DNA from 3 places in the Bradyrhizobium sp. USDA 4516 genome. Region 1 is predicted to be linked to each of the others. Evidence: riboswitches for the same ligand, from Rfam matches in the RefSeq annotation. Region 1 holds a riboswitch; each other region holds the start of a gene.
The links. A riboswitch is a leader RNA that binds a small molecule or an ion and turns the genes downstream of it on or off. The one in region 1 is predicted to bind glycine.
Positions count from the first base shown of each region.

Region 2: it holds a riboswitch for glycine, as region 1 does, so the genes downstream of both, gcvT (glycine cleavage system aminomethyltransferase GcvT) here and ACVI1L_RS39370 (D-amino acid dehydrogenase) in region 1, are expected to answer to the same signal.
Region 3: it holds a riboswitch for glycine, as region 1 does, so the genes downstream of both, ACVI1L_RS04610 (L-serine ammonia-lyase) here and ACVI1L_RS39370 (D-amino acid dehydrogenase) in region 1, are expected to answer to the same signal.

Region 1 covers NZ_JBSRXT010000001.1:8,479,789-8,483,747, reverse strand. Annotated here, with positions in the region: gene ACVI1L_RS39375 (ABC transporter permease) at 1-600, opposite strand, end outside; gene ACVI1L_RS39370 (D-amino acid dehydrogenase) at 761-2,119, opposite strand; glycine riboswitch at 2,185-2,299, opposite strand; glycine riboswitch at 2,303-2,409, opposite strand; gene ACVI1L_RS39365 (M20/M25/M40 family metallo-hydrolase) at 2,502-3,632, opposite strand; gene ACVI1L_RS39360 (ABC transporter substrate-binding protein) at 3,898-3,959, shown strand, end outside.
Region 2 covers NZ_JBSRXT010000001.1:989,916-993,874, reverse strand. Annotated here, with positions in the region: gene gcvP (aminomethyl-transferring glycine dehydrogenase) at 1-721, opposite strand, end outside; gene gcvH (glycine cleavage system protein GcvH) at 745-1,110, opposite strand; gene gcvT (glycine cleavage system aminomethyltransferase GcvT) at 1,130-2,275, opposite strand; glycine riboswitch at 2,417-2,505, opposite strand; gene ACVI1L_RS04655 (ABC transporter substrate-binding protein) at 2,834-3,959, shown strand, end outside.
Region 3 covers NZ_JBSRXT010000001.1:979,158-983,116, forward strand. Annotated here, with positions in the region: gene ACVI1L_RS04600 (ABC transporter ATP-binding protein) at 1-318, opposite strand, end outside; gene ACVI1L_RS04605 (ABC transporter ATP-binding protein) at 315-1,109, opposite strand; glycine riboswitch at 1,733-1,818, shown strand; gene ACVI1L_RS04610 (L-serine ammonia-lyase) at 1,934-3,379, shown strand; gene glyA (serine hydroxymethyltransferase) at 3,395-3,959, shown strand, end outside.

The DNA.
Region 1 (3,959 bases):
CGTCATGCGTGCGATCAGCGCGACATAGATGAAGGAGAGTGTGCAGGTCGGCAGGATGAGGCGCTGGAAGAACGGACCGAAGCCGGCCGAGATGCTCTTGAAGCCCTGTACCGGAACCCAGCGCAGATCGATCGCAAAGATCTGGATCAGCACATAGCCGATGACGAACACCGGCACCGAGAAGCCGAGCACGGAAAGCCCCATCACGAAGCGGTCGATCCAGGTGCCGTGCTTCCACGCCGCGATCACGCCGAGCGGCACCGCCACCAGGATCGAGAGGATGATGGTGGCCAGCGCGACCGAGATCGAGGGCTCGAGGCGCGGGACGATCATTTCGAGGATCGGCTTGTTCGAGATCAGGGAGACGCCGAGGTCGCCGTGCAGCAACTTGGCGATCCAGGTGTAGAACTGGATGTAGATCGGCTCGTTCAGACCAAGCGAGGTCCGAATGCGTTCGAGCTGTTCGGGAGTCGCGTTGTCGCCGGCGAGGATGGCGGCCGGGTCGCCCGGCGTCAGCCGCAGCAACAGGAACACGAACAGAGCCACCACGCCCATCACGGGAATGGCGGCGAGGATGCGGCGAAGCAGATATCCGAGCAAATTTGATCCGTTGGGTTGTGGTCGATGAAGTCCCCAGCGGGACCGTTGCACACCAGACCGTAGCACAGATGGTAGCAGACTCACGGTAGAACTTGAGCAAGTCCCATGCCATCGGTGCTGCGGATTTTGCGGTGCAGCTAATCAGTCCTGTTGGCCGCGATTATTCCTCCGGTGAAGTTTGAAGCAGTCCACTGGAAGGTGGATTGATTTCAGCTTTGCGCGCGTCGGCGGGCACGTCGAGCCCGGCACCGAACGTCGGCGCCATCGGCGGCGTGTCGAGGTCGCGCCAATCGTCGATCGCCTGGGCCACCATCTGCGCCGTTGCCGCCGACAGTGTCCAGCCGAGATGACCGTGGCCCGTATTGTAGAACACGCCCGGAATCCGTCCGGCGCGAACCACCGGCATCATGTTCGGCATCATCGGGCGCAGGCCCGCCCATGGCACGACTTTCGACGTGTCGATCTCCGGGAAATGATGCCGCACCCAGTCCACCAGCGGTTGAATGCGGTCGGCGCGAATGTCGCGGTTGAAGCCGTTGAACTCGGCGGTGCCGGCGACGCGGAAGCGGTCGGCGCCGAGCCGGCTGGTGACGATCTTCGCAGCTTCATCGAGCAGGCTGACGGTTGGGGCCGCATTCCGGCTTTGCGGCGCATCGAGTTGCACCGTGATCGAATAGCCCTTCACCGGATAGACATTGACGCGGTCGTTGAGCAGGCTGGCGAAGTGGCGGCTCGCCACGCCGGCGCAAATCACGATCCCGTCCGCCTGTAGCTGCTGGCGCGTCGCGACCGCAGCATCATGTGAAGCAGCTTCGTTCCAGCCGATGCGGAAGCCGTCATCGCCGTGTGCGATCGTGTCGACGTCGGCTTCATGGACGAAGCTCGCGCCACGGCGGATGCAGGCGTCGGCAAGCCCACGCGCGAATTTGTGAATATCGCCGATCGCGTCCGACGGCGTGAAGAAGCCGCCATAGCAGGTTGTCTGCAGCGCGGGTTCGATGACGCGGATCTCGTCCGGGGTCACCGGCCGGCGGTCGAGCCCGCCTTGCTGCAGCAGCGTGTTGACCTTGAGGCCGGCTTCGAAGCCGGCCCTGTCGTGATAGACGTGCAGGATGCCGCGGCGTTCGAGATCGAAGGCGATGTTTTCGCGCTCTGCGATCGAGAACAGATGCTTGCGCGCTTCGATGGCGAGCTTCGTGGTCTCGATGGTGTTGCCGCGATAGCGCGTGATGTGGCCTACGAACTCGCCGATCCAGGAATATTTGTGCCAGCTCGGCTTCGGGTTCATCAGCAGCGGCGCGTCGCTTCTCAGCATCCAGCGCAGCCCCTTGAGGATGGTCGCGGCGCTGTTCCACACCTCGGCGTTGCTGGCGGAGAGTTGTCCGCCATTGGCGAACGAGGTTTCCATCGCGGCGTAGCGATGCCTGTCGAGGACAGTCACCTTGTAGCCGCGTTCAAGCAGGGCATAGGCCGTCGTTACGCCGGTGATGCCGGCGCCGATGATCGCGATGTGTGGCATGATAGTTGTCAGGCTCCCGTGGGTTAGAGTCGCCGAACCGCCGGTGAAACCGGCATCGGCGCCCCATCTGTCACGGTACCTGAGAGCTTGATCCGCATCGGGCCGGGGCCAGAAGCGAACTATCCCCTTCGGTGGACGTCATGGCCCTTGATGTGCGGCCATGTTCGTCTCTCTCCAGATCGTCCTGACGATACAGTCCTTTTGCCTGAGAGTTTCCGGGGCGGTTGCTCCGTCGGCGCCAAAGGCAACAACACGAATGTTGTCGCTTCGATCTCTCCCGCATCGTCGCGTTGGACGGCCGGACCGTAGGCGAAGCCTCAAAAATGGACAAGGCTAAATTTCGATCCGGCAGTGCCAACGTGTTGTGCAGTGCAAATCGATGTCAGTCCAGCGTCGCCAGCAGTGCCGCCATCAGGCGGCCGCGTTCGGCGAGGCTGTCGACCTCGATGTGCTCGTTGAGCGTATGTGCATCGGCGCCGCGAACGCCGAGGCCGTCGAGCGTGGGGATGCCCATCGCGCCGGTGAAGTTGCCGTCCGAGCCGCCGCCGGCGCTGCCGTGCGGCAGATCGAGACCCATCGCTGCAGCAAGGCCTTTTGCCTTTTCATAGAGCGCCATGGTGCCCGCATCGGGCTCCCACACCGGGCGGGTGACGCCGCGCGTCACCTTGAAGGTCACGTCGTTGGCGGTGCCCGACAGTGCCAGCATGCGCTCGACGCCACGGTCGAGATCGGCCTGGCGCTTGGCCATGCTGAGCGCTTCGCCGGTGCAGGTCGTCGCGACGCAATTGACCCACTGGCCGCCATGCACGATGCCGACCGAGAACGTGCAGTCCTCGGTGGTCATGCCGTCGATGGCGATGATCTGCCGCGCCATCTCGCGGATCGCGGAGCGGCCGGAAGACAGCGTTGCGCCGGCATGGCTGGGCTTGCCGGTGGCTTCCAGGTTGAAGCGCGCGATCGCATAGCGGCCGGTGACGACGCCGTTGTTCGGACGGCCGGGCTCCGGCACCAGCACATATTTGTTGCGCGCGGCTTCCGCCTCGATGATGTCGCGCGTCGACGGCGTGCCGACCTCTTCGTCGGGGGTGAACAGCACGGTGATCGGCAGCGGAGTCGTAAAGGAGGCGCGCGCCAATTGCCTGATCGCCTCGATCGACAGGTAGTTGCCGCCCTTCATGTCGAAGATGCCCGGCCCGAAGCACTTGTTGCCTTCGCGCCGCCACTTCAGCTTCTCGATCGTGCCGACGGGGTGAACGGTGTCCAGATGGCCGGCGATCAGGATGCCGGGCTGGCCTTGTTTCGGATGGGGGAAACGGGCGCGGACGCAGCCCGCGAAGCCCTGGCGTCCGGCGATGCGCTCGATCGTCGCACCCATGATCGCCATCTCGCGGGCGGCGAGATCGAGCATGCGTTCGACCGCGGCGGCGTCCCAGGTCGGGCTTTCGCATTCCACCCAGCTGCGCAGGCCCTGCAGCATCGTTTCGGAATCAAAGGGGAGATTGGCGGGGTTCATCGTTGTTCTCTCTTGTTGTTCTGACGGCGCCGGCATCGCGCGCGCGTTACGAAAATCTCAGCCGACGATTTTGTAAAGCCAAAATCTGGCGCGCGGCCTCATTCGTTTGTGTACGTCCGATGCGACCTGAAACCGATTGACGCGCTTGGCGCTTGGTGCAAGTCTCAATTTCACAAGCCATACAGCATGTTAGTTCGCCTAAATAACGAACCACATGCATAACGAATAAGCCGGCTTTGACCAGTTACACGTCAGGAGAGATTGCATGTTCCCTATCTCGCGTTGGAAACACCGCACGCTAGCGGCCGCGTTGACGGCGCTCGCGCT
Region 2 (3,959 bases), 7.5 Mb from region 1:
CGCCCTTGGCGCGCAGCGACGCGATGGCAGGCTTGAGGTCGCGTACCGCGCCCGACGTTCCCGGATATTGCAGCAGCGCGCCGAGCACATCGGCGTTGTCGAGCTCGGTCAGGGGATCGCCGACCACCAGCGCCCAGCCCAGCGGCGCGGCGCGCGTGCGCATCACCGCCACCGTCTGCGGATGCACCTCCTTGTCGACGAAGAACACCTTCGCCTTGACCTGCGAGTGGCGCTCGGCGAGCGCCATCGCTTCCGCCGCGGCGGTCGCCTCGTCGAGCAGCGAGGCGTTGGCGACGTCGAGCCCGGTGAGATCGCAGATCATGGTCTGGAAATTGAACAGGGCCTCGAGCCGGCCCTGGCTGATCTCCGGCTGGTACGGCGTATAGGCGGTGTACCAGGCCGGGTTCTCCAGAATGTTGCGCTGGATCACCGCGGGCAGGATGGTGCCCGAATAGCCCTGGCCGATCAGCGAGGTGAACACCTGGTTCTGCGCGGCGAGCTCGCTCATATGCGCGAGCGCCTCGGTCTCGCTCAGCGCCCGGCCGAGATCGAGCGGCGCCTTCTGCCGGATCGACGCCGGCAGCGTCTCGTTCATCAGCGCCTGCAGGCTCGCGGCGCCGACCGTCTCCAGCATCGCGTTGACGTCGCGCGGCGACGGTCCGATGTGGCGGCGGACGAAATCGGTGGCGGCTTCGTTGATCGGCTTGAAGGGCGCGTTCATGACGTGATCCTCGGAGTGATCCTTTAGGCGGTGTGCGCGGCGTAGGCGGCCTCGTCCATCAGGCCGCCGAGCTCGCCCTTGTCGGCAATCTTCAGCTTGAAGAACCAGGCCTTGCCGCCGGCGTCGGAATTGACCAGCGCGGGCTCGGCGGCGAGCGCGTCGTTGACCTCGACCACCTCGCCGGAGATCGGCGCGTAAACGTCGGAGGCGGCCTTGACGGATTCGACGACAGCGGCGGCCTCGGCCTTCTTCAGGCTGCGGCCGACCTTGGGCAGTTCGACGAACACGACGTCGCCGAGCTGCGACTGCGCATAGTCGGTGATCCCGATCGTGGCGACGTCGCCCTCGATGCGGAGCCATTCGTGGTCGGACGTGTACAGCGTCGTCATGGGGTCGATCCTTTGGCGTTCAGCGTTTGTAGGTATTGGGGACGAAGGGCGTAGCGGCGACTTTCAGCGGCAGCCGCTGGCCGCGCACTTCGGCGAAAACGGTGGTGCCGACGGCGGAAAGGGCCGTGGGCAGGTAGCCCATCGCAACCGGCGCATTGAGGCTCGGGCCGAAGCCGCCCGAGGTCACCTTGCCGATCTGCTCGGTCGAGCCGGCATCGGCGAACAGCGCGGCGCCTTCGCGCACCGGTGCGCGGCCGTCAGGCTTCAGGCCGACCCGTCGGCGCGCAGCGCCATCTGCGAATTGCGCGAGAATTTTGTCGGCGCCGGGGAAGCCGCCGGCGCGGGCGCCGCCGCTGCGGCGAACCTTCTGCACCGACCATTCCAGCGCGCCTTCGACCGGTGTCGTCGTGGTGTCGATGTCATGGCCATAGAGGCACAGCCCGGCTTCGAGCCGCAGGCTGTCGCGCGCGCCGAGCCCGATCGGCAACACGTCGGGATTGTCGAGCAGCGCGGTGACCAGGGCTTCCACCTTGTCTGCGGGCACGGAAATCTCAAAGCCGTCCTCGCCGGTATAGCCGGAGCGCGAGACGAAGCAGTCGACGTCACTGAGCCGGCGCGGACCGGCGTCCATGAATTTCATCGAACCGACATCTGCACAAAGTTTCGCCAGCACCGATTCGGCTTTCGGGCCCTGCAGCGCGATCAGCGCGCGGTCGGCCAGCGAGACGATCTCGCAGGCGTCGGAGAGATTCGCGCGCAGATGCGCCTCGTCCTCGGCCTTGCAAGCGGCGTTGACCACCAGGAACAGGTGATCGCCGAAATTCGCCACCATCAGGTCGTCGAGCAGGCCACCGTCATTGTTGGTGAATTGCGCGTAGCGCTGCCGTCCCGGCGCGATACCGACGATGTCCTGCGGCACCAGTTTTTCCAGCGCGAGCGCGGCATCCGCGACCTTGCCGGATTTGGCCTTCAGCACGAGCTGGCCCATGTGCGACACATCGAACAGACCGGCTTCCTTGCGGGTGTGCAGATGCTCCTTCAGCACGCCGGCCGCGTATTGCACCGGCATGTCATAGCCGGCGAACGGCACCATCTTGGCGCCGCGCGCCAGATGCAGCGCGTGCAGCGGGGTCTGTTTCAGCGGGGAGGTTTCGCGCGCAAGCATCACAGGGCCCTCGCGGTTCCCGCCGGGGACCTATTTCCCCTTGAGAAACCTGCAGAAAGCCCCATCTGTCGCTGTGCCTGAGAGTATTATCCCGTCGGCGGACGCATCGGGGCGAACCCCAGCGTCTCTTTCCAGATGTCAGACGTCACGCGGTCCTTTTGCCTGAGAGTTTCCGGGGCGGTTGCTCCTTCGGCGCCGGCGATAAGGCCGGTCTCTCCCGACGTGATTGCCAGTTGAAGCGCTCACGAAACATAGCCAAGCCGGACTTGTCAATCCAAGCACACTAAGTACCTGGCCATTCAACCGATCGCTGAAGACACGTTCTTCGCCGGAATGCTCACGCTGCACGAGCCGCTAAGTTCGCATGAAACCGCTTTCGGCAGGCCGTCTGAAGGATCATGCGGCTTGTCTCCATGTGAGCCTTGTTTCCCCATCGTTAGATCCGCTCACGTCAAGCGTCAGCCGATATCGAGCCGAGAGCGGCAACAAATCCTGTAGTGTTTCAAGGCTCACTCATCCCCGACCCGAACCTCTATCAATCGCGAGAGACCATTCAAAATGCCTGTCAACAAAAGCGCAGCCCCAACCAAGATCGGTGCGATATTCATGTTTTCTGGCGGCGTCGCCGAACTGGGCCAAGACTCGTTCGACGGAGCGGACGCCGCAATGCATTTCATCAATTCGCGTGATGTATCGTCTCGAAAGTTTGAATGGGTGAAGGCCGACGGATCATCACCCGAAGAAGCTGCCCAGCATGCTGAAAGAATGATTACTCAAGAGGGAGTGCGAGCGATCGTCGGTTGCTATGGGTCGAACCACAGCATCGAAGTGTCGAAAGTATGCGAGAAATACGGGGCGGTATTATGGACCCAAACCGCGTGGGCGGCATCTCTGTTCGCCCACAAGCCGAAATATACGTTTCGTACCAATACCTACGCTACTCCAGTCGAGGAAGCTGCTGTCGACTACGTTCTGCACGAGGTCACTCCGCTCCTGGCAAAGAAGAGCGACCTTCGGGTCATGGTAATCAACGAAGGGAGCGCGTATGGCGTGAGTTGTGGCGACGAGACCGTCAAGGCCCTGACTGCGAAGAACATCAAGCCAATACAGCGCTACACGTACGACGCAAGGTACGATGGGGCCGATCTCGATTTCGACAATATCGTCTGCCGGATCAAGGAACAAAATCCGGACGTCCTGTTTGCGAGTTCGTTCATTCGAGACTCTGTTGGAATTCTAGATGCGATGAAGAGGGCGGGCTATCGTCCGCCCGTTATTATGACCTCCTCCGCAGGATTTGGTCTGTACACTCTAAATCTGGCCGGCGAAATGACGGAAGGAATCTTGTCGGCAAATGCTCCTGCGCTCGTTGCGCCAGCCGCGCTGAATGAGACTGGCCGGCGTCTGCAGGTTGAGTACGTCAGCCGGCTAAAAGGGTTGACCGGAAGGCAGCCATCCGGATTCAACGCAATGTCTTTCTGTGCTGCGTACTCGCTACTGAACGATGTCATTCCAAAGATTCAAGGCGAGATGACCGCCGAGAGCATTCGTCACGCAGCAATGTCGCGGGATATTCCGCTCGGAACTTACCCCAATGGCTGGGGCCTCAAGTTTGATGCGGTCGGGCAAAATGAAAGGTGCCCGGTTTCAATTGACCAGTGGCAGAAGGGCTCATTGAACACTG
Region 3 (3,959 bases), 7.5 Mb from region 1:
GCGGCTGATGGCGCCGAGCTGCAGGTTTTCCTCCACCGTCATGTTGGTGAAGGTGCCGCGGCCCTGCGGCACGTGGGCGATGCCGAGGCGGACCACGTTTTCGGTCGAGCGCGTGCCGATCGGCTTGCCCTCGAACTCGATCGCGCCGGTGGAGCGCACCATGTTGCAGATCGCCCGCAGTGTGGTGGTCTTGCCGGCGCCGTTGGCGCCGAGCAGGGTGGTCAGCGAGCCCTCGTTGAGCGAAAAGGAGAGGCCGTGCAGGGCCTGAACCTGGCCGTAATAGGCGCGCAGGTCCTTGACGTTGAGCATCGTGGTCATTGGTCCTTGCTCCCCAGATAGGCCTTGATGACATCAGGGTCGGCCTGGACCTGGGCCGGCGTGCCTTCGGCAAGCTTGCGGCCGAAATTGAGCGCGACGACGTGGTCGGCGATCGACATCACGAGACCCATGTGATGCTCGACCAGCAGCACGGTGATCTTGCGGTCGTCGCGGATTTTGCGGATCAGGTCGCCGAGCACATAGACTTCTTCGTGATTGAGGCCGCCGGCCGGCTCGTCGAGCAGCAGGATCTTCGGATCCGCGGCCAGGGCGCGCGCCAGTTCGACGCGCTTCTGGGTGCCGAACGGAAGTCCCGAGACCACGGTGTGGGCGACGTCCTCGAGATCGAGATAGCCAAGGATGTCGTGCACCTTCTTGTTCATGTCGGTCTCGCCGCGGCGGACCCAGGCGAGGCGCAGCGAGTCGCTGACGATGTCGCTCGAGGTGCGCGCATGCGCGCCGACGCGCACATTGTCGATCACGGACAGGTTGGGGAACAGCGCGACGTTCTGGAAGGTGCGGCCGATGCCGATCTCGGCGATCCGGTGCGGCGGGCGCGACAGGATGCTCTTGCCTTCCATCAGGATGTCGCCCGACGACGGCTGATAGAGCCGCGACAGGCAATTGAACAGCGTCGTCTTGCCGGCGCCGTTCGGCCCGATCAGCCCGAGGATCTGTCCATGGCGCATGTCGAACGACACGCCGTTCAGTGCGATGATGCCGCCGAACACGACGCTGACGTCGCGAACCGCGAGAAATGAGGAGCGTGATTGGTCCGTTGATCGGGACACTTCTTCTTTCCCGACTTCAGCGATGGCATCTCGGCTATTCAACCCGAACACACGAATCCCCTATCGATCTCGATGCGACATATCATCAGCAGTTCCGTGAAACGGCGGCGAAGAGTCGCGTCAGCCTGGAAAGCGCTCGCCGAACTGAACCAAACGCTCTGCAGACATGCACCGCATTGCCCGGAGCAAACGAACCGGGCGTCCGCGACTGCCAAGTTGAAGCAGCATCACGGAGCAAGCGGGCAGACATCGCAAATTATGATCATTGACAGCCGCACACGACGTTTCAACCCTCTCAGTTCTGCAGGTCATTGAGCAGCCTGCTAGTTCACAATTCTTCGGGTCTATAACGAGGACCGGGATTCGCATCGAAGCCCGGACGAAATCAAACATCGTGCGCAACATCGCCGCCGCTTGACGTGTTGCTTCACCGATGAGAGGCTCGGCAAACTAAGTATTTGCCTACGGTGAACGCAAACGAACAGTATTCGACCAAGCGGTGAACCGTTTTCACGGACGACAGAACGGCGCGCCCTTGCTCGATCCAGGCGACTGCGATACAGCCCACTCGGCAGCTATTTTTCAATCATCAGTGTTTGGAGTTTTAGAGAAGTAACTAAGTCTATCTGACCACGGGAGAGGCCGGATACCCGGCGCCGAAGGAGCAACCGCCCCGGAAACTCTCAGGCAAAAGGACCGTGTCGGATCTACATCTGGAAAGTGATGCGGTCAGCATCCGCCGAAGGGATAACACTCTCAGGCCAAAAAGACAGATGGGGCGCTTCAACAGCTCGATCGATTTGATCGATGGCTAGAGGTGCTTCATGTCGGTATCTGCGTTAACAACAGCAATAACCACCCTGCTCGAGCGGGCTGCGCAACGCGGCGAGCAAATCATGTTGCCCATCGGGCTGGGTGACTTGTTCAAGGTTGGGGTCGGTCCGTCTTCCTCACATACGATCGGACCGATGAAGATCGCGTCCTCTTTCGTGAGAGGCCTAGGCGCAGAGCGGCAACAAAGGACCAGCAGAATAGCCGTTACCGCCTTCGGATCGCTGGCCTGGACTGGTAAAGGCCATCGAACGGACGCTGCGATTTTGCTCGGGCTCTCCGGACACTCGCCCGACCAGCTGGAGCCGGATGAGACCGACTCGATCTTGGCCGAGATACGATCGAGTGGCAGCGTTGTTCTTCCCAATGATACTGCAATCGAATTCATCGAAGCACGCGACATCGTCTTTGACAGGCAAACGGTCTACGACCGTCACCCCAATGCGCTGTTGCTGCAAGCCTTCGATATACGCCGCGAAATCATCGCCTCAGAGGTCTGGTACTCCGTTGGAGGGGGATTTGTCGAACGCGACGGAGACAGCGGCGCATCAAAGGTGCAGACCTTTGCATTCGGCTTCGATTTCCGGTCGGCGGATGAGCTCCTGGCAATATGCCGCGCCAATTTCTGCACCATAGCTGACGTTGCGTTCGTCAACGAGCTGGCACGCCGGGACGAGCCTTCCATCGTTGAACTTCTAGACACCCTTATCCGAGTGATGATGGCGTGTGTCGATCGCGGCCTCGATCGAGATGGGGACCTGCCCGGCAGTTTGAAAGTCCCGCGCCGAGCGAAGAAGCTGTTTCAGAGACTTCGGTCTGCTGCGCTGGCCAACCAACGCTCCCCAAGCGAAGCGTTCGAGTACGTGTCCGCCTTTGCCATTGCCGTGAATGAGGAGAACGCTTCCGGTGGTCGGGTCGTCACGGCACCGACGAATGGCGCCGCCGGCGTGTTACCCGCCGTTCTCAGATATTACCGTGACTTCTGCGACGGATCCGATGTGAATGGCATGCGCAGATTCCTTCTCACTGCGACCGCGATCGGCAGCATCATCAAACACAACGCTTCCATCTCCGGCGCGGAAGTTGGTTGTCAGGGTGAGGTCGGCTCGGCCGCCGCGATGGCGGCTGCAGGACTTGCCGCCGCCCTAGGTGGCACCAACGAACAAATCGAAAATGCTGCTGAGATTGCAATGGAGCATCATCTCGGCATGACCTGCGACCCGGTCGCAGGGCTCGTTCAGATCCCGTGCATCGAACGCAACGCATTCGGCGCAATCAAGTCGATCAATGCAGCGCTGCTGGCTCTCGCCGGCGATGGCACCCACAAGGTATCGCTTGATCATGTCATCGAGACGATGCGTCAGACCGGAGCCGACATGCACGACAAGTACAGAGAGACATCTCGAGGCGGCCTCGCCGTTAACGTCCCCGAGTGCTGAACAAAGGAAGTAGCCATGGATAATGTCGTGGAAATGACGCGACGAGGTTTCGATGATCCCGTGTTCGCGTCCATCGATCGAGAGCTGCGCCGCCAGCAGAGTCAGATCGAGCTGATTGCATCCGAAAACATCGTTTCAGAAGCGGTCCTCGCAGCTCAGGGGTCCGTGCTCACCAACAAGTATGCTGAAGGATATCCCGCACGCCGGTACTATGGAGGCTGCGAGTTTGTTGACGAAGTCGAGCTGCTTGCGATTGAACGGGCGAAGGCACTTTTCGGCGCAGGATTTGCCAACGTGCAACCTCACTCCGGAGCACAAGCAAACCTTGCTGCATTCCTGGCGCTTCTGGAGCCCGGCGACACCTTTATGGGCCTTTCTCTAGCGCATGGCGGTCATCTCACGCACGGTGCCGCCGTCACGATCTCAGGTAAGTGGTTTCGGGCGATCCCTTACGGAGTACGCGAGACGGACCACCTGATCGATATGGATGAAGTCCGCAGCCTGGCGCATCAACATCGGCCAAAGCTAATTGTTGCGGGCGGTTCGGCCTATCCTCGTGAGATTGACTTCACACAGTTTC